3 regions of the Arthrobacter sp. SLBN-100 genome follow, and region 2 is predicted to be linked to each of the others. Evidence: predicted binding sites of a transcription regulator. Region 2 holds the regulator's gene; each other region holds the start of a gene.

Region 1 (4,833 bases), 1.8 Mb from region 2:
CCGGGGCGCCGTCCTTGAGGGCCCGCACGTAGGCGTCACCGAGGGCGTTGATCTCTGCACTGAGATCGGCCTGGGTTTCGATGGCACGGTCCAGGGGCAGGTGCGCTGCGTGGGGTTCGGCGGGAGGCACGAGCTCCTCGGATTCGAGCGCTTGTGCGGTGTGGTCTGAAGGCACAGCCGGCTCCTTTCGGTTTTGGTCGATTCTTGGTGATGTCAAGGTTCAGGGGCGGTGGAGCGAGTCGTACTGGACGGCGTGGCGTACCGGTGCGTTGGGTGCGCCGTAGCCGTCATAGTTGCCGCGGCGTTCCACCATTTCAAAGAACACACTGCCCAAGGTGGCGGTGTAGAAATGGAGGAATTCCCCGCTGGCGTCCCGGTCGTACAGGAGGTTCAGCTCCTGGAGGGTGGCCAGGAACCCCGGTTCCAGGTCGAAGCCGGCGTCCAGGTCCTCGTAGTAGTTGGCGGGAATCTGCAGGAACTCAAGGCCGCGGTCCCGGGCGGACCGCGCTGTGGACACGAGGTCGTCCACGGCGAACGCGATGTGTTCCTGGTAGGTTTTGCGGGCCTGCTGGGCCGGCGCCTGCTGCACGGGGGCGAGGTTCAGGACCAGCCGCACGGCGCCGTCGGACGTCTGCATGACCTGCGAGCGGACCAGGCCGCTGGGGCTCGGAACTTCCGCGAACGGCTGCGGTTCCAGTGCCATCGCGCTGGTGTAGAAGAGGACGGCTTCGTCGAAGTGCTGCCAGGGCTGGGCCAGGTTCACGTGGTCGATGACCGCGTTCTGTCCTTTGCCGCCGTGTTCCAGCCCCTCGCCGAACTCGTGGGGCTCGCCGAATTCGTGCGTCCAGGCGGCGGTGCCGTCCGGGCTGCCCTGGCACAGGAAGATCTCGGTGGAGTCCGGGGCGGAGATGCCCTGGAAGACCTCCTCGTCGGCCTGGACCTTGCGGGCCACCACCGGCGCCTTGAGCTGCTGGGCCCGGGCGGAGGCAATCACGGGAGAATCGACGTCGAACCCCAGTGCGGCGATGGCCGGCTCGGCGTGGGTCGCGGCCTGTTCGTTGATGATCACGCGTGCCTGGCCCATGGTCCAGAGCTGGACGTCCTTGGTGCGGTGGCGGCCTTCGAAGGCGAAGCCGAGCTGGCCCAGGAGCTTTTCAAGCTGCGCCGTATCGTCCGCCTTGACCTCGGCAAAGTTGAAGCCCGCCGGTTCGCTCACCTTGGGCAGCGTGGCCAGTTCCATGGGATAACGACGGCGGAGCCCGGCACCCGCGCCTGCGGCACCTTCGGCGGAGTCGTCTGCGAGCCACTTGGCGCTCTGTTCCTCCAGCCAGATCAGCGAGCGCATGGCGTCCACGGCGGTGCGTTCGACGTCGGACTGCCGGAAGACGTCATTGAAGACTTCCAGGGAGACCGGGCCGGTGTAGCCGGCGCGGACCACGTGGCCCATGAACTTGGCGAGCTCGAACTGGCCTTCGCCGGGGAACACCCGGTAGTGCCGGCTCCAGGACAGGACGTCCATGGAGAGCTTGGGGGCGTCAGCCACCTGGACGAAAAAGATCTTGTCCGCGTTGATCTTTTCGATCGGCGCGGTGTCCCAGTCGCGGGACAGGATGTGGAAGGAGTCCAGGCAGGTGCCGAAGTTGGGGTGGTCCACCATCTCCACCAGGCGGTAGGCGTGCTCGTAGTCGTTGACGTACTTGCCCCAGGCGAGGGCCTCGTACGCCACTTTGACGCCGTGGTCCCCGGCCAGTTCCGCGAGTTCGGAGAGCTGCGAGGCGCGGAGGTCATCGTCGTCGATGGTTGCGGTGGCGACGTTCGAGCAGACCAGGATGGTGTCCATGCCCAGGCGGGACATCAGCTTGAACTTCGCCTCGGCGCGCCGGAGATTGGCCTTCAGCAGGTCCGGTGTGACGCCGTCGAAGTCCCGGAAGGGCTGATAGAGGTCCAATCCCAGGCCGAGGTCGGCGGCCATGCTGCGCACGCCCTCCGGGCTTAGGGGTGATGTGACCAGGTCCTGCTCAAAAATCTCGATCCCGTCAAACCCGGCGATGGCGCAGGCCTGCATCTTTTCCTTCAGGGTGCCGGACAGGCAGACGGTGGCAATTCCGGTGCGCATCAGGCGGCCACCTCTTCGGCGGCCACAAGCTCGAGGAAGTGGCTGCGCATGCGGTCCGGGTCAGGGTCGAGGCCGGTGAAGATGCGGAAGGCGTCGGCGGCCTGGCCTACTGCCATCCGGCCGCCGTCCAGCACCTCGCAGCCCTTGGCCCGGGCGCCCCGGACCAGTTCGGTGTCGATGGGGCGGTAGACGATGTCCGCCACCCAATGCCGGGACTCCACAAGTTCCAGGTCCAGTGGCACGCCGGGGTGGGCGGCCATGCCTATAGGCGTGCAGTGCACCAGGCCGTCGGCGAGGGGCATCAGTTGCGGCAGCTCCGCCGTCGTCCGCGCCATGACGGTGCTGTCCGGGAAGAAGCCGGCCAGCTCCCCTGCCCTCGCGGCGGCACGTGCGGGATCCACGTCCACCAGGTCCAGCGCCTTCACGCCGGCGGTGAGCAGGGCGTACGCCACGGCGGAACCGGCGCCGCCGGCACCCAACTGCACCACGCGGTCCAGCTTCGCGCCGGGAAGGCCGGATGCCAAAGCGGCGGCAAAGCCCGAGAAGTCAGTGTTGTGGCCAATGAGGCGGCCGTCCTCGATCACCACGGTGTTGACTGCGCCGAGCCGGAGGGCATCCGGGGACACCTCATCAAGGTGCTGCAGGACCAGCTGTTTGCAGGGGTGGGTGATGTTCAGGCCGTTGAAACCGAGGCTGCGGGCGCTGTGGAGCAGCTGGCCGACGGACTCGCCGGGAAGGCCCAGCTCCAGAAGGTCGATGGGACGGTACAGGTAGCGCAGGCCCTGCACGTCCCCTTCGCGTTCGTGCATGGGCGGGGTGAGTGACGGCATTACGCCGTCGCCGACCAGTCCCACAAGGTAGGACTCAGTTCGATTGCTCATCCGTGCAGCTCCTTTGATACGGCACCGGGCAGGTGGCGCAGCCTGTGGCGTGCACGGCCGGACCGGTGTTAGGGATTACAGTACAACAGTTGTTCACTTGTTGCACGCTTGTTCTAGATACGAACATTTGCTGAAGGTGGCCCTGGCGCTAGGGCCCCCTTCGCGAGCGGGAGTCCGCTACCGCTGCGGCAGCCTGGCCGACAGTTCGGCCGCAGCCTCCTGCAGCAGCGGCACATGGGCAACCAACGCCTCGACGCTCAGGCGGAAGACGGGGACGGCCGTAGCCAGGGAGGCGAAAGCGTGGCCCTGGGAATTGAAGACGGGAACAGCAACAGCGCGCATGCCGAGTTCATTCTCCTCATCCATCAGGGCGTAGCCGCGGCTGCGGACCTGGTCGATCTCCGCCCGGAAGGCGTCCCGGTCCGTAATGGAAAACCCTGTCAGGGGCTCGAGCTCCAGCTCCTCCACCAGGCGCTGGCGCTCGGCGTCCTCGGCGAAGGCCACCAGCGCCTTGCCCACCGAGGTGGTGTGGAGCGCCCCGAGATGCCCGGGGTCGCTGGTCACGCGGAACGTCTGCGGCCCATCCACCTTGTTGACGGTGAGGTGGTGATGGCCGTCCCGGACGCTGAGGATAGTGGCCTCCCCGGTCTGCTCCGTGACGCGGCGCAGCACGGGCAGGGCCGCTCCGGCAAAACCGTGATGGCTTGAGACTCGCTGGCCCAGTTGGAAAATCCGCAGCCCCAGGTGGTAGCGGCGGCCGTCGGGCTCGTAGTCAACAAAACCGTCCCGGGTCAGCGAACCCAGCAGGCGGTAGGTGGTACTGAACGGCAGCTGCGCCCTCCGCGAGATCTCCGCAGCATTGGCGCCGCGCGGCTCCTCCCCCAGGAGGACCAGGAGGCCCAGGGCCTTGCCCACCATGTCCGTGCGGTCCGCGGACCGCCCTGCCTTAGGCGGGTTTTCGTCAGCGGCAACATCATCGGGCGCTGTGGCTTGGTTCACACTCATACCTCGATGTTGCCACATTGTGAGAGCCATTGCTACTGGGTGATTATTTTATTGACAAGTGACTGCCCTCACAGCCATCATTGCTGTATCGCACAAGTAGCTCCCACCATGTGGCTGCTGTCCGCGTTCTCCCGCCCCTGCAGGCGTGCCGCCCGAAAGGCAACACCTGGGCCGTGCCGGCGGAAGCCCCGATCCATCCGCGACAAAGTCGTCACATCAAAGGAACTCCATGAGCCAGATACTTCCGTCCGCCGAGCCAGGCATCGCTGCCCCGGCCGGGACGCCGAAGAAGGCAGCCCTCGCCAGCTTCCTGGGCAGCGCCGTCGAATACTACGACTTCTTCATTTTCGGTTCCGCCGCCGCCCTGATCTTCCCCAAGGTCTTCTTCCCGGATGCTGACGCGAACGCGGCCATCATGTCCTTCGCCACCTTCGGCTTCGCCTACGTGGCCCGTCCCGTCGGCGCCGTCATTTTGGGCCACTTTGGCGACAGGGTGGGACGGCGGAAGGTCCTGATGTTCACCCTTCTCCTGATGGGTGCCTCGACCTTCCTGATCGGCTGCCTCCCCGATTTCAACACCGTCGGCTGGTGGGCCCCCGCCCTGCTGGTCCTCGCCCGCCTGTGCCAGGGCCTCTCCGCTGCCGGAGAGCAGGCCGGTGCTTCCTCGATGACGCTGGAACACGCTCCGGACAACCGCCGCTCCTTCTTCACGTCCTGGACCCTCACCGGCACCCAGGGCGGCCAGATCCTCGCAGCCCTCGTCTTCATCCCCGTCCTCGCCCTGCCTGACGAGATCAAGTACGGCATCGGCTGGCGCATCCCCTTCTGGCT
Region 2 (4,833 bases):
TGGCGAAGTCACAGGGGCGGCCGGCGAGCAGTTCGTCATCGAACTGCTCGACCGGGCCGTTGCGGGCATGGGCGGGCAAAGCCGGGACGGCCAGCACGAGATGGCCAGGCAGGTGGCGCGGGCCATCGAAACCGGGGACCACCTGCTCGTCCAGGCAGGCACGGGTACCGGAAAGTCATTGGCGTACCTCATACCCCTGATAGCCCATGCCCTGGAGAGCAACAAGCCGGCCCTGGTGTCCACCGCAACGCTTGCCCTGCAGACCCAGATCGTGGGCAGGGATCTTCCCCGGCTCCTGAAAACCATCACTCCCGCCCTGGACCGGCCCGTCAAAGTGGCGCTGGTCAAAGGCCGGTCGAATTACGTGTGCCTGCATAAACTCGAAGGCGGTTTTCCCTCCGAGGAACCCGCCGAGGGCCAGCTGTTTTCCCTGGGGGAGGACACCAGCGTGCCGCACTTTGCGGCGGCGGCAGGCGGTCCGGCCTCCCAGCTCGGCAAGGAAGTGGTCCGCCTGCGGGAGTGGGCGGAGAAGACCACCACCGGGGACCGGGACGAGCTCCTGCCCGGCGTTACGGACCGCGCCTGGCGGCAAGTCTCCGTCACGTCAATGGAATGCCTGGGGGCGCAGAAGTGCCCCATGGCGGCAGAATGCTTCAGCGAGCTGGCCCGCCAGAACGCCGCCGAGGCCGATGTTGTGGTCACCAACCATGCAATGCTCGCCGTCAGCGCTTTTGAAGGCCTGGCGGTGCTGCCGGAGTACGACGTGGTGGTGGTTGATGAGGCCCACGAGCTCCAGGACAGGGTGACCGGTGCTGTTTCCGGACAGCTCTCGGTGGCCATGGTGCATGCAGCTGCTGCCGGTGCCCGCAAGCACACCGCCATCACCGTGGATGCGCTCAACGCCGCTGCCGCCAACCTGGAGGTTGCCCTGGCGGGTGTCCCCAACGGGCTGCTGCCGAACGGCCTGAATGATGAGCAGCTGGACTGCGTGGACCAGTTGCGTGAGGCCTGCCGGGCGGCCCTGTCTGATTCCAAGGGGGACAGCAGTACAACTGCCGACGGCGGGCGGCAGCTAGCCCGCTCCCGGCTGATGGTCATCCTGGAACTTTGCGAACGGCTCCTGGCGGCCCGTGAGAACAGGGAAGTAGTGTGGTTCTCCCGCGCCAGTTCCTTTGACCCGCAGCAGGGATATTCCCAGCCGGACGAGACAGCGCCCGCGCTCATCAACGTTGCCCCGCTGTCCGTGGCCGGGCGGCTGCGTGAGGGCCTGTTCGCCGGCCATACGGTGGTGTTGACCTCTGCAACCCTGGCCATCGGCTCCGCCTTCGAGCCCGCCGCGGGAGGCCTGGGCCTCGTCGGAGAGGGCGCACCCAGCTGGACCGGCGTTGATGTGGGGTCACCGTTCGACTACCCCAAGCAGGGCATCCTCTACGTGGCCGGCCACCTGCCCAAACCCGGCCGTGGAGCGTCCCCGGAGTCACTGGCCGAGCTCGAAGCCTTGATCCGGGCATCCAACGGCGGCGCGCTGTGCCTGTTTTCTTCCCGACGCGCCGCGGAGGAAGCGGCCGATGCGCTGCGGCCAAAGCTGGGGATCACCATTCTCTGCCAGGGCGACTCCACCATGACGGCCCTGGTGAAGCAGTTTGCGGATGAACCCGATACCTGCCTGTTCGGCACCATGTCCCTGTGGCAGGGTGTGGATGTTCCCGGCGGGTCCTGCCGGCTGGTGGTCATTGACCGGATTCCGTTCCCGCGGCCGGACGATCCGCTGATGACTGCCCGTTCCCGTGCAGTAGCGCAGGCGGGCGGTAACGGCTTTATGTCCGTTTCGGCCACCCATGCCGCGATCCGCCTGGCCCAGGGAGCCGGACGGCTTATTCGCTCGACGGGTGACAAAGGCGTGGTGGCGGTACTGGACTCCAGGCTCGCCACCGAACGGTACGCCGGGTTCCTTCGCGGGGCGCTGCCGCCCTTCTGGCCAACGACAGACCGGAAGACAGCCATCGCGGCGCTGCAGCGGCTGGCGCAGGAGAACGCCTGAGGCTGCCCGGGGACGCCTTCGCGCTGCCGGCACACGGCTGACGTCGCCGACAAATGGCTGGCGCCGCTCCTTAGAGCGAGCGGAGCACCGACACAACCTTGCCCATGATGGTGGCGTGGTCGCCCAGGATGGGTTCGTACTGGGTGTTCTGCGGGAGCAGCCAGGTGTGGCCGTCACGCTGGCGGAAGGTTTTGACGGTGGCTTCGTCGTCCAGCAGCGCCGCGACGATATCCCCGTTGGCGGCGTCGGCCTGGCGGCGCACCACCACCCAGTCGCCGTCGCAGATCGCCGCGTCCACCATGGAATCACCGGCCACCTTGAGCATAAACAGTTCCCCCTGGCCGACCAGTTGGCGGGGAAGCGGCAGGACATCCTCCACCACTTGGTCGGCCAGGATGGGACCACCGGCAGCGATGCGGCCCACGAGGGGAACCATGGCAGTGTCCATGGCGGTGGGAAGTTCGGTCACCGTGCCGATGCTGCCCGGCGGAAGGGCAGAGGGCTCCGTTGCCGGCCTGGTTGAACCACCGTCCAAGGTGAGAGGCATCAGCACCTCCATGGCGCGGGGCCGTTTCGGGTCGCGGCGAAGGTAGCCGAGCTTTTCCAGCTGCGACAGCTGGTGGGTAACGCTGGACAGGCTTGCCAGGCCCACGGTGTCGCCGATTTCCCGCATGGACGGGGGATAGCCGTTGTCATTGACGGAGCGCTGGATGGTTTCGAGGATTTTTTTCTGCCGCGGCGTCAGGCCCTTGGCGGTCTTCTTCGGTTGGGAGGTTGCCCTTCCCCCGGCGGCTGCTGCTGCCATATTCGCCAATGCCTTTCAGTTTGCCCTGGCTTTTCGGCCCGGACCTGGGGTTGCCGCCGTAATTGTCAGACCCTGCTGATCAACTTCAGAGGTGGTTGTTCTTGTCTTCAAAGCTAGGCCAGCCACACTGCATTTTCAAACATTTGTTCTAGCGAGTCTCGACATTATTCGTTGATAGGTGCTAAAACAGAGAAAGCAAAGTTCGAACATTTGTTCTACTCCGGTTCGGGTTATTCGAAAACCCGAACAAAGGTCCGGGTCAGTCGGCGGCCACCGGGGGGAACATCGGGCAGCACGTTCAGGTCCAGGAGGGCTCAGTTCATGTCAGCTACATCTGCTTCACAGGGTTCACGTCCGCAGCTTCTTTCAGTGCATCAACTCATGTCGCCGCCCGCCGGCCGGCAGCCGGAGCGTCCGGCACCCCTGCCGCCGCTGCGCCTGACCAGACGCGGGAAGATAGTCCTGATCGGCATCCCCCTGGTCCTGTTGGCGGCTTTGCTGCTCTCCCTGGCCGGCTTCTTCAACTCGCCGGCAAAGGCCGCAGATTCCACGGCGGACCTTTCCATAACCCCCACGGTCACCGTCACCGTGCAATCGGGCCAGTCGCTGTGGGCCATTGCCGGTACCGTTGCCCCTGAGCGCGATGCCCGTGACGTTGTGGCGGACATCGTGCAGCTTAACAACCTCAGTGCCGGCGCGGTCTTCCCGGGGCAGCAGCTGTACGTGCCCACGTCCTAGCACCGGCGGTGCCCTGCGTCAGCACCAGGCACCCACCAGCCGGCAATAGATCAGCCCGCTTTCGGAGCTGCGTTGGGACGGCGGCCGGGAAGGCGCCCCGCAAAGCACGCCAGCGGATCGCATCGTTGCTGCACGCTGAGCGCGAACAGGAGACCGTCACATTTTCCGGTCTCAGGCACGGGCACTAAACTGTTCAGGTGAATGACCAGCTAGATCGCCTGAACAGGCTTCCCCTCCGCAGCAACCTTCGTGGGCTTACCCCGTACGGCGCGCCCCAGCTGGATGTCCCCATCCTCCTCAACGTCAACGAGAACACCCATGGTGTGCCCGCAGACGTCCGCGCCGCCATCAGTGCGGCCGTGACAGAGGCTGCGGCAGGTCTCAACCGGTATCCGGACCGGGAATTCACTGAGCTGCGCAAGGCCCTGGCGGAGTACCTGGGGCACGGGCTCGATGCGTCGAACGTCTGGGCGGCCAACGGCTCCAACGAGGTACTCCAGCAGATTCTCCAGGCTTTCGGCGGCCTCGGCCGCACCGCGCTGGGCTTTCCGCCCACGTACTCCATGTACCCCCTGCTGGCCAGCGGTACGGACACCGAATACGTTGCGGGTGAACGGGCCGACGGTTACGGACTCAGCGCTGAATCTGCCGCCCTGCAGGTCAAGGAACTTCAGCCCAACATCGTTTTCCTCTGCTCTCCGAACAACCCTACGGGTACCGGCCTCGGGCCGGACGTCGTGGAGGCGGTGTACGAGGCAGGCGAAGCCAGCCAGGCGATCGTCATCGTTGATGAGGCCTACCACGAGTTCGCGCATGACGGAACGCCCAGCGCCCTGGCCCTCCTGCCCGGCCGGGAACGACTGATTGTCTCGCGCACCATGAGCAAGGCCTTTGCCCTGGCCGGCGCGCGCCTCGGCTACATGGCAGCCGCCCCCGAGGTCACCGATGCGCTGCGGCTGGTACGGCTGCCGTACCACCTATCCGCCATCACGCAGGCCACCGCCCTGGCAGCCCTTCAGCACCGCGAGGCCCTGATGGCGGACGTTGAGGACATCAAGAAGCAGCGCGACAGGATTGTGGCGGAGCTGACCAGGATGGGCCTGAAGCCGGCCGCCTCGGACTCCAACTACGTATTTTTCGGCGGGCTGGAGAACCCGCACCAGGTCTGGCAGGAGCTGCTCGATGCGGGCGTGCTGATCCGCGACGTCGGAATTCCGGGCCACCTTCGCGTCACCGCGGGCACTGAGAC
Region 3 (4,833 bases), 4.0 Mb from region 2:
TCGTGGCAGCAGTGATTGTCGCCTTTGTTTGTCCACCAGTCGGAGTCCCTCTATTGACAGTGATATTGATTTAATATCGACGCACCGTGCTCGCCGGCGGCGATAGAGCGACGGACTCGAGTAGCCACGAGGCACGACATCGCAGCACGATGGTTCTGACAAAAATCAGCCGTGCAAGCCCCGCTCCTCTGCCTTGAGGGTCCAGCCGGTCCCGTCGGCCCTCACGATGAGCTGGTAGCGGCCCGGGGCGACAGCAATCTCGGTCTGACCTTGGGATGGGCGTTCATTGAGGATCAGTGTCTCGGCCGGGGCTGTGGTGCTGCCTTCCTTTTGCAGGTAGGCGTAGACCCCACCCGGGAAGTTGTAGGTCAGCCGCAGGCGGTCGCCGGTGATGTCCAGAACGGCCGGCTCAGCGGTGCCTGAAACCTCGGCGAGGGTGGCCCAGGTCGGAACCGGTACGGGCTTCGGGTTGAGGGCCTCGTCGATAGCGGTCGTTGCCGCTGTGACAGCTGGAGTGGCGGCGATTCCTCCGGCCGGGATCAGTCCAGCGAACAGGGCCGCGGTCAGGGACCAGGCGATGACGCGTTCCTTCTTCCCGCCTCGGTAGGGTTGGCCGTTCCTGCCCCGCGCGCGACCGGTGAGGATCGAGATGATGTCCGCGAACCACCAGATACCGAACCCTCCGATGGTGGCCAACTTCAGAACCCCGGACACGTACTTCCGTTCGTAGAAGCGGTCCGCTCCCAGGTAGCCGAGGAGCACCGACAGTACCAGGACCGGCCGGAAGTCCCGGCCTGCCGGAAGGAGGGGAGGGAAGGCCCCGTAGGATTCCAGCATGGCAACGTATTGGGTTCCCGCAGTCGGCAGGGGCGGCAACTCGGGAAGATGGTCCACGGGCTCATCGTTGACCAACGCCTCTGCGTGCAAGAGCCGCAGGTGTCCGTCGGACAGGTTCTCCGGCCCGACCGCTGGGTCCTCAGCCAGTGCCTCGTTCAGTGCGGCTTCCAGCTCAGCGGCCAGTGCGAGGCTGTCAGCGTCCGGGTGGGCGCAGGCGGCCGACTCCTCGTTCAAGGCATAATTCAGGGCGGCCTCGAGGTCCGCGGCCAGCGCCAGGCTCTCCGCATCCAGCCCAGTAGCACTGGCAATTGGTGTGGCGCCCGGAATGGTGAAGCTGGGTTCAACGTCAGGTGCCTGCGTCAGGGCAGGAGTGCCTGCCAGGGGCATAATGACGGGCCGCGCGACGTGTTCCTCCGGGGTGCGAGCCTGGCGAAGTGAACGCCGGGTCGGCCGGGCCTCGATGAGGCCCGTTCCGGGGGCGGGATGAAGGAAGTCAGCGTCAGTCTGGGTCCGGAGGGTGTTCCGGTCTCGTTTGAGCTGGAGGGCCAGACTTGGCTGGTGGGCGCTGAGCCGGTCCGCTGGTTCGAGCGCAGATCGTGGTGGGAGACCGACCTGCGAATGGGGCGTGGTGAATCCCTGCGCATCGACGCCGAGGTGTGGCAGCTTCAGGCCCGCCTCGGCAGGAACTCCGACAGTGACCTCACCACCTTCGAGGTCGTCCATGATGAAACCGGGAAATGGCTGGTCCGCGCCCAGAGTTGATGTCATACCTCCACATGTGTGCGGAGGCTGAAGTCCCTCTCCCCGGCGCCGAAGATGGGCAGCAGGACCGCCGCAGCCAGTGAACTTTCATGCATGCATGCAGGAATGCTGGTCAGCATGGTCCCGCATCGGCCGGATACGACGAGGCCCGCACCGCGCGCTGCGGTGCGGGCCTGGTCAGCAGGTCCCTACTGGAAACTGATCTGGTGCTTGAGGACGGAGGCGACGTAGTCCTTGGTGTCTTCGTACATGCCCCGGTTCATCACCGAGTACTGGCCCTGGTAATAGGAGGCAATAGCAATCTCCTTGGTCGGGCTGGTCTTTACCAGGGCCGCGATAATGGCGACGCCGGCGGTGATGTTGTCCTGGGCGTTGCGCAGGTCAAGCTGCCGGCCGACAAGCTGGGATGCCCACTCCCCTGATGTGGGCATGACCTGCATGGGCCGATCGCGCCCGCTGAGGAGGTGACGTTCTGGCGGAAGCCTGACTCCTGCATGGCGAATGCCAGGGCCAGGGACGGATCGACGCCCATGTGCCGAGCGGTGTCGGCGAGCATGGTCTTCAGCTCCGCCGAGGATGGGCTTGCCGCGGGAGCCGCTGCGGGTGCAGGCGCCTGCGCTGGAGCGGAGGGCGTGCCGGTTCCGAGCTTGATACTCTGACCCCGGTAGATGACCGTGTTGAGCGTCACGCCGTTGGCGGACAGCACCGAGGACAGGCTGACGCCGTGTGCGCTGGCGATCCTGGACATGGTGTCGCCAGCCTTGACATCGTACGTTGCGGCGGTAGCCGGGGTGATGCTGGTGACCGCCGGGGCAATCGGTGCAGGCGCCGGGGGTGCCGGTTGGGCGGGGGGCGCCGGCGGAGCCGCAAGCTTGATTGCCTGGCGGGGGTAGATGACCGAGCGCATCTGCAGGTTATTGGCCGCGAGGATATTGTCGAGGCTGACGCCCTGCCGTGCTGCGATCGCGCTGAGCGTGTCACCGGACTTGACGGTGTAAGTGGCTGCGGCAGAAGGAGCCGACGGGGACTGTGCTGGGGCTGGGGCGGGCTGAGACACAACGGGTGCCGCAGAGGTGGCCAGCTTGATCGTCTGGCCCGGGTAGATGATCGAACGCAGCTGCAGGTTGTTGGCCGCAAGAACCGAGCTGAGGCTGACGCCGTACTTACTCGCAATGGCGCTGAGCGTGTCTCCGGACCTGACGGTGTGGCTACTGGCCGGCGCTGCCGGGGTCGGCACCGCAGCGGGCTTGGCAGCCGGTGTTGTGGTGTCCGGGCCGACCTGGATCTTCTGGCCGGGGTAGATGATCGTGCCCATGTTCATGTTGTTGGCCGAAAAGACCGCAGCGAGGCTCACGCCGTGCCTGGCGGCGATACCGCTCAACGTGTCGCCGGAGCGGACGGTGTAGGTTCCCGACGAGGAGACCTCCATAGGGGCATGATAGGTCGCAGGCGCCACGGCATAGGCCGCCGAACCGCCGATCAAACTGGACAAGACGGCGGCGGACATGGCTCCGGCGGTGACGGCGACGCTCAGTCGACGGGCGGGATTACTCATGGAACTTCCTCAAAAGATGTCAGGACCGAACGTTCCTCATGGGACGCGCGGACCAAGGCAGCGAAAGACCACCGGCAGTCAGAACCGACGGCGGTCTGGGCAGTCGTCCGCCGCGGCTGCGGGTCAACTGAGAATATGTGTGCGGGCTGGCCGATTACCCTCATCGGCACGCTTTTCACCCCCGCGATTCACCCCGGGTAGCAGTACCCCCTTGCCTAACCTTCAACCGGAGGTTCATACTGCCGGGATGGACGAGTCAGAGCGTCGTTCAAGCGAAGAGAAAGCTAAGCGTGAGGCCGCCGAGGGCGCACGTCATGACAAATCCCACGTGCCAGCAGCTGCCGTTTTCGCTTTCTGCATCGGAACCCTCGGGACCGGACTCGTCGCCCTACTAGTGGCACAGGCCAAATCGTCTTGCTTCAGCGGTTTCTTCTCCCCTCCGCGGACCGACGCCTGGTGCGCTACCGTCAATGCGTTGGAAGCGAACGACGCAACGTACTGGATCATCGGAGCATTCCTGGGGGCCATCGGATACGGAGCCGTCTACCTCTATTACCACTTCGTGGACAATTGAGGCCGTTGACGGCCAACCCTGTGGGTCAGACTCCTGGCCGGCGGGTGATTCTGTCAGCCATGTAGCTCGCGTACAGCTCTCGGCCCGTGGGCAGGATGATCAGCTGGACGGCGACGATGAGGGCCGCCGAGATCCAGTAGGACGCCTGCACATTACCCTCAACGGCGCCGATCTTTTCGAGCCACGGCAGGATGATGCCGTCCAGAAGATGGGTCAGCGGGAAGTGCAGGATCAGCAGGACGCCGGACGCCAGGAACCGCAGCTGGTTGATGAAGATGCCGCCGTCGCGGATGCATCGGAACAGGGAGATGCCTGAGAGGACCACCATGCTCGCGCCCACGACCACGGTGACGATGGGGTAGATCAAAGGTCCTCCAGAGCTGGTGCGGTCATAAGAGAACATGCGCAGACCGGCCGTCGGCGCTCCACGCGAAGAGATCGGCTGCTGTCTCCGCACACATGAGGGCCATGGACTTGCCCTCAATCGCCACCGAATACACCCTCACCCCGACCGGGACCGACCTCGACACCCGGAACATCTCCTCGTTCTGCGTCCGGGTCCAGCGCCGCGGCCTGGATCAGTGGGCACTGCTCAGCCACGGCCAGATCTGGAACGGCACCGACTGGCAGTACGACTACCCGGCCCACGAGCAGGACAAGGACTTCAGCCGACTCTGCCTGCGGGACCTGAAGACCGCGGGTGGGTGCAAAACTGCCGGACACTGTTGTCGTTGTCGGAAAGACCTGGGCGCAATGGCAGGAGGGGAGGAACCCTGTGCCGGGGCTGGGCCAGCCACGTGAAAGGCCCACCGCTACCATCTTCGATCTGGCGGCCGCCATCCTCTCCCGTACCGGGGAAATTCCAACGATGCAGCTGCACAAGCTCGCCTACTGCTGCCAGGCCTGGCACCTCGTCTGGGAGGACCGGCTGCTCGCTGACGCTGACTTCTACGCCTGGGGCACAGGGCCGGTGAACCCTAACCTTCATGCCTCGCATGCGGGCACGTTCACCATCAGCGGGGTGCCAGGGAATCCCGGCGTGTTCGACGCAGACGAGGCCGCGAGCATCGATGAGGTCGTCAAAGCCTACGGCGAGCTGCGCGCC

What was found. Region 2 encodes LexA, which represses DNA repair genes until DNA is damaged. Its sites were predicted from a motif close to TCGAACANNTGTTCGA; they were not measured.
Region 1: FBY31_RS13170 (shikimate dehydrogenase) is a predicted target of LexA. The motif match lies at 3,098-3,113, and genes of this name have one in related genera.
Region 3: FBY31_RS03055 (LysM peptidoglycan-binding domain-containing protein) is a predicted target of LexA. The motif match lies at 3,284-3,299, and genes of this name have one in related genera.

Annotation. Positions count from the first base shown of each region.
Region 1 is NZ_VFMY01000001.1:2,840,986-2,845,818, forward strand. Features, by position in the region: gene pcaH (protocatechuate 3,4-dioxygenase subunit beta) at 1-175, opposite strand, end outside; gene FBY31_RS13165 (bifunctional sugar phosphate isomerase/epimerase/4-hydroxyphenylpyruvate dioxygenase family protein) at 221-2,116, opposite strand; gene FBY31_RS13170 (shikimate dehydrogenase) at 2,116-2,997, opposite strand; gene FBY31_RS13175 (IclR family transcriptional regulator) at 3,175-4,002, opposite strand; gene FBY31_RS13180 (MFS transporter) at 4,232-4,833, shown strand, end outside.
Region 2 is NZ_VFMY01000001.1:4,610,528-4,615,360, forward strand. Features, by position in the region: gene FBY31_RS21195 (ATP-dependent DNA helicase) at 1-2,041, shown strand, start outside; gene lexA (transcriptional repressor LexA) at 2,112-2,846, opposite strand; gene FBY31_RS21205 (LysM peptidoglycan-binding domain-containing protein) at 3,228-3,584, shown strand; gene FBY31_RS21210 (histidinol-phosphate transaminase) at 3,782-4,833, shown strand, end outside.
Region 3 is NZ_VFMY01000001.1:656,301-661,133, reverse strand. Features, by position in the region: gene FBY31_RS23655 (TM2 domain-containing protein) at 166-1,605, opposite strand; gene FBY31_RS23210 (hypothetical protein) at 1,788-2,030, opposite strand; gene FBY31_RS03055 (LysM peptidoglycan-binding domain-containing protein) at 1,922-3,154, opposite strand; gene FBY31_RS03050 (hypothetical protein) at 3,483-3,728, shown strand; gene FBY31_RS03045 (hypothetical protein) at 3,754-4,095, opposite strand; gene FBY31_RS03040 (hypothetical protein) at 4,197-4,529, shown strand; gene FBY31_RS03035 (Panacea domain-containing protein) at 4,597-4,833, shown strand, end outside.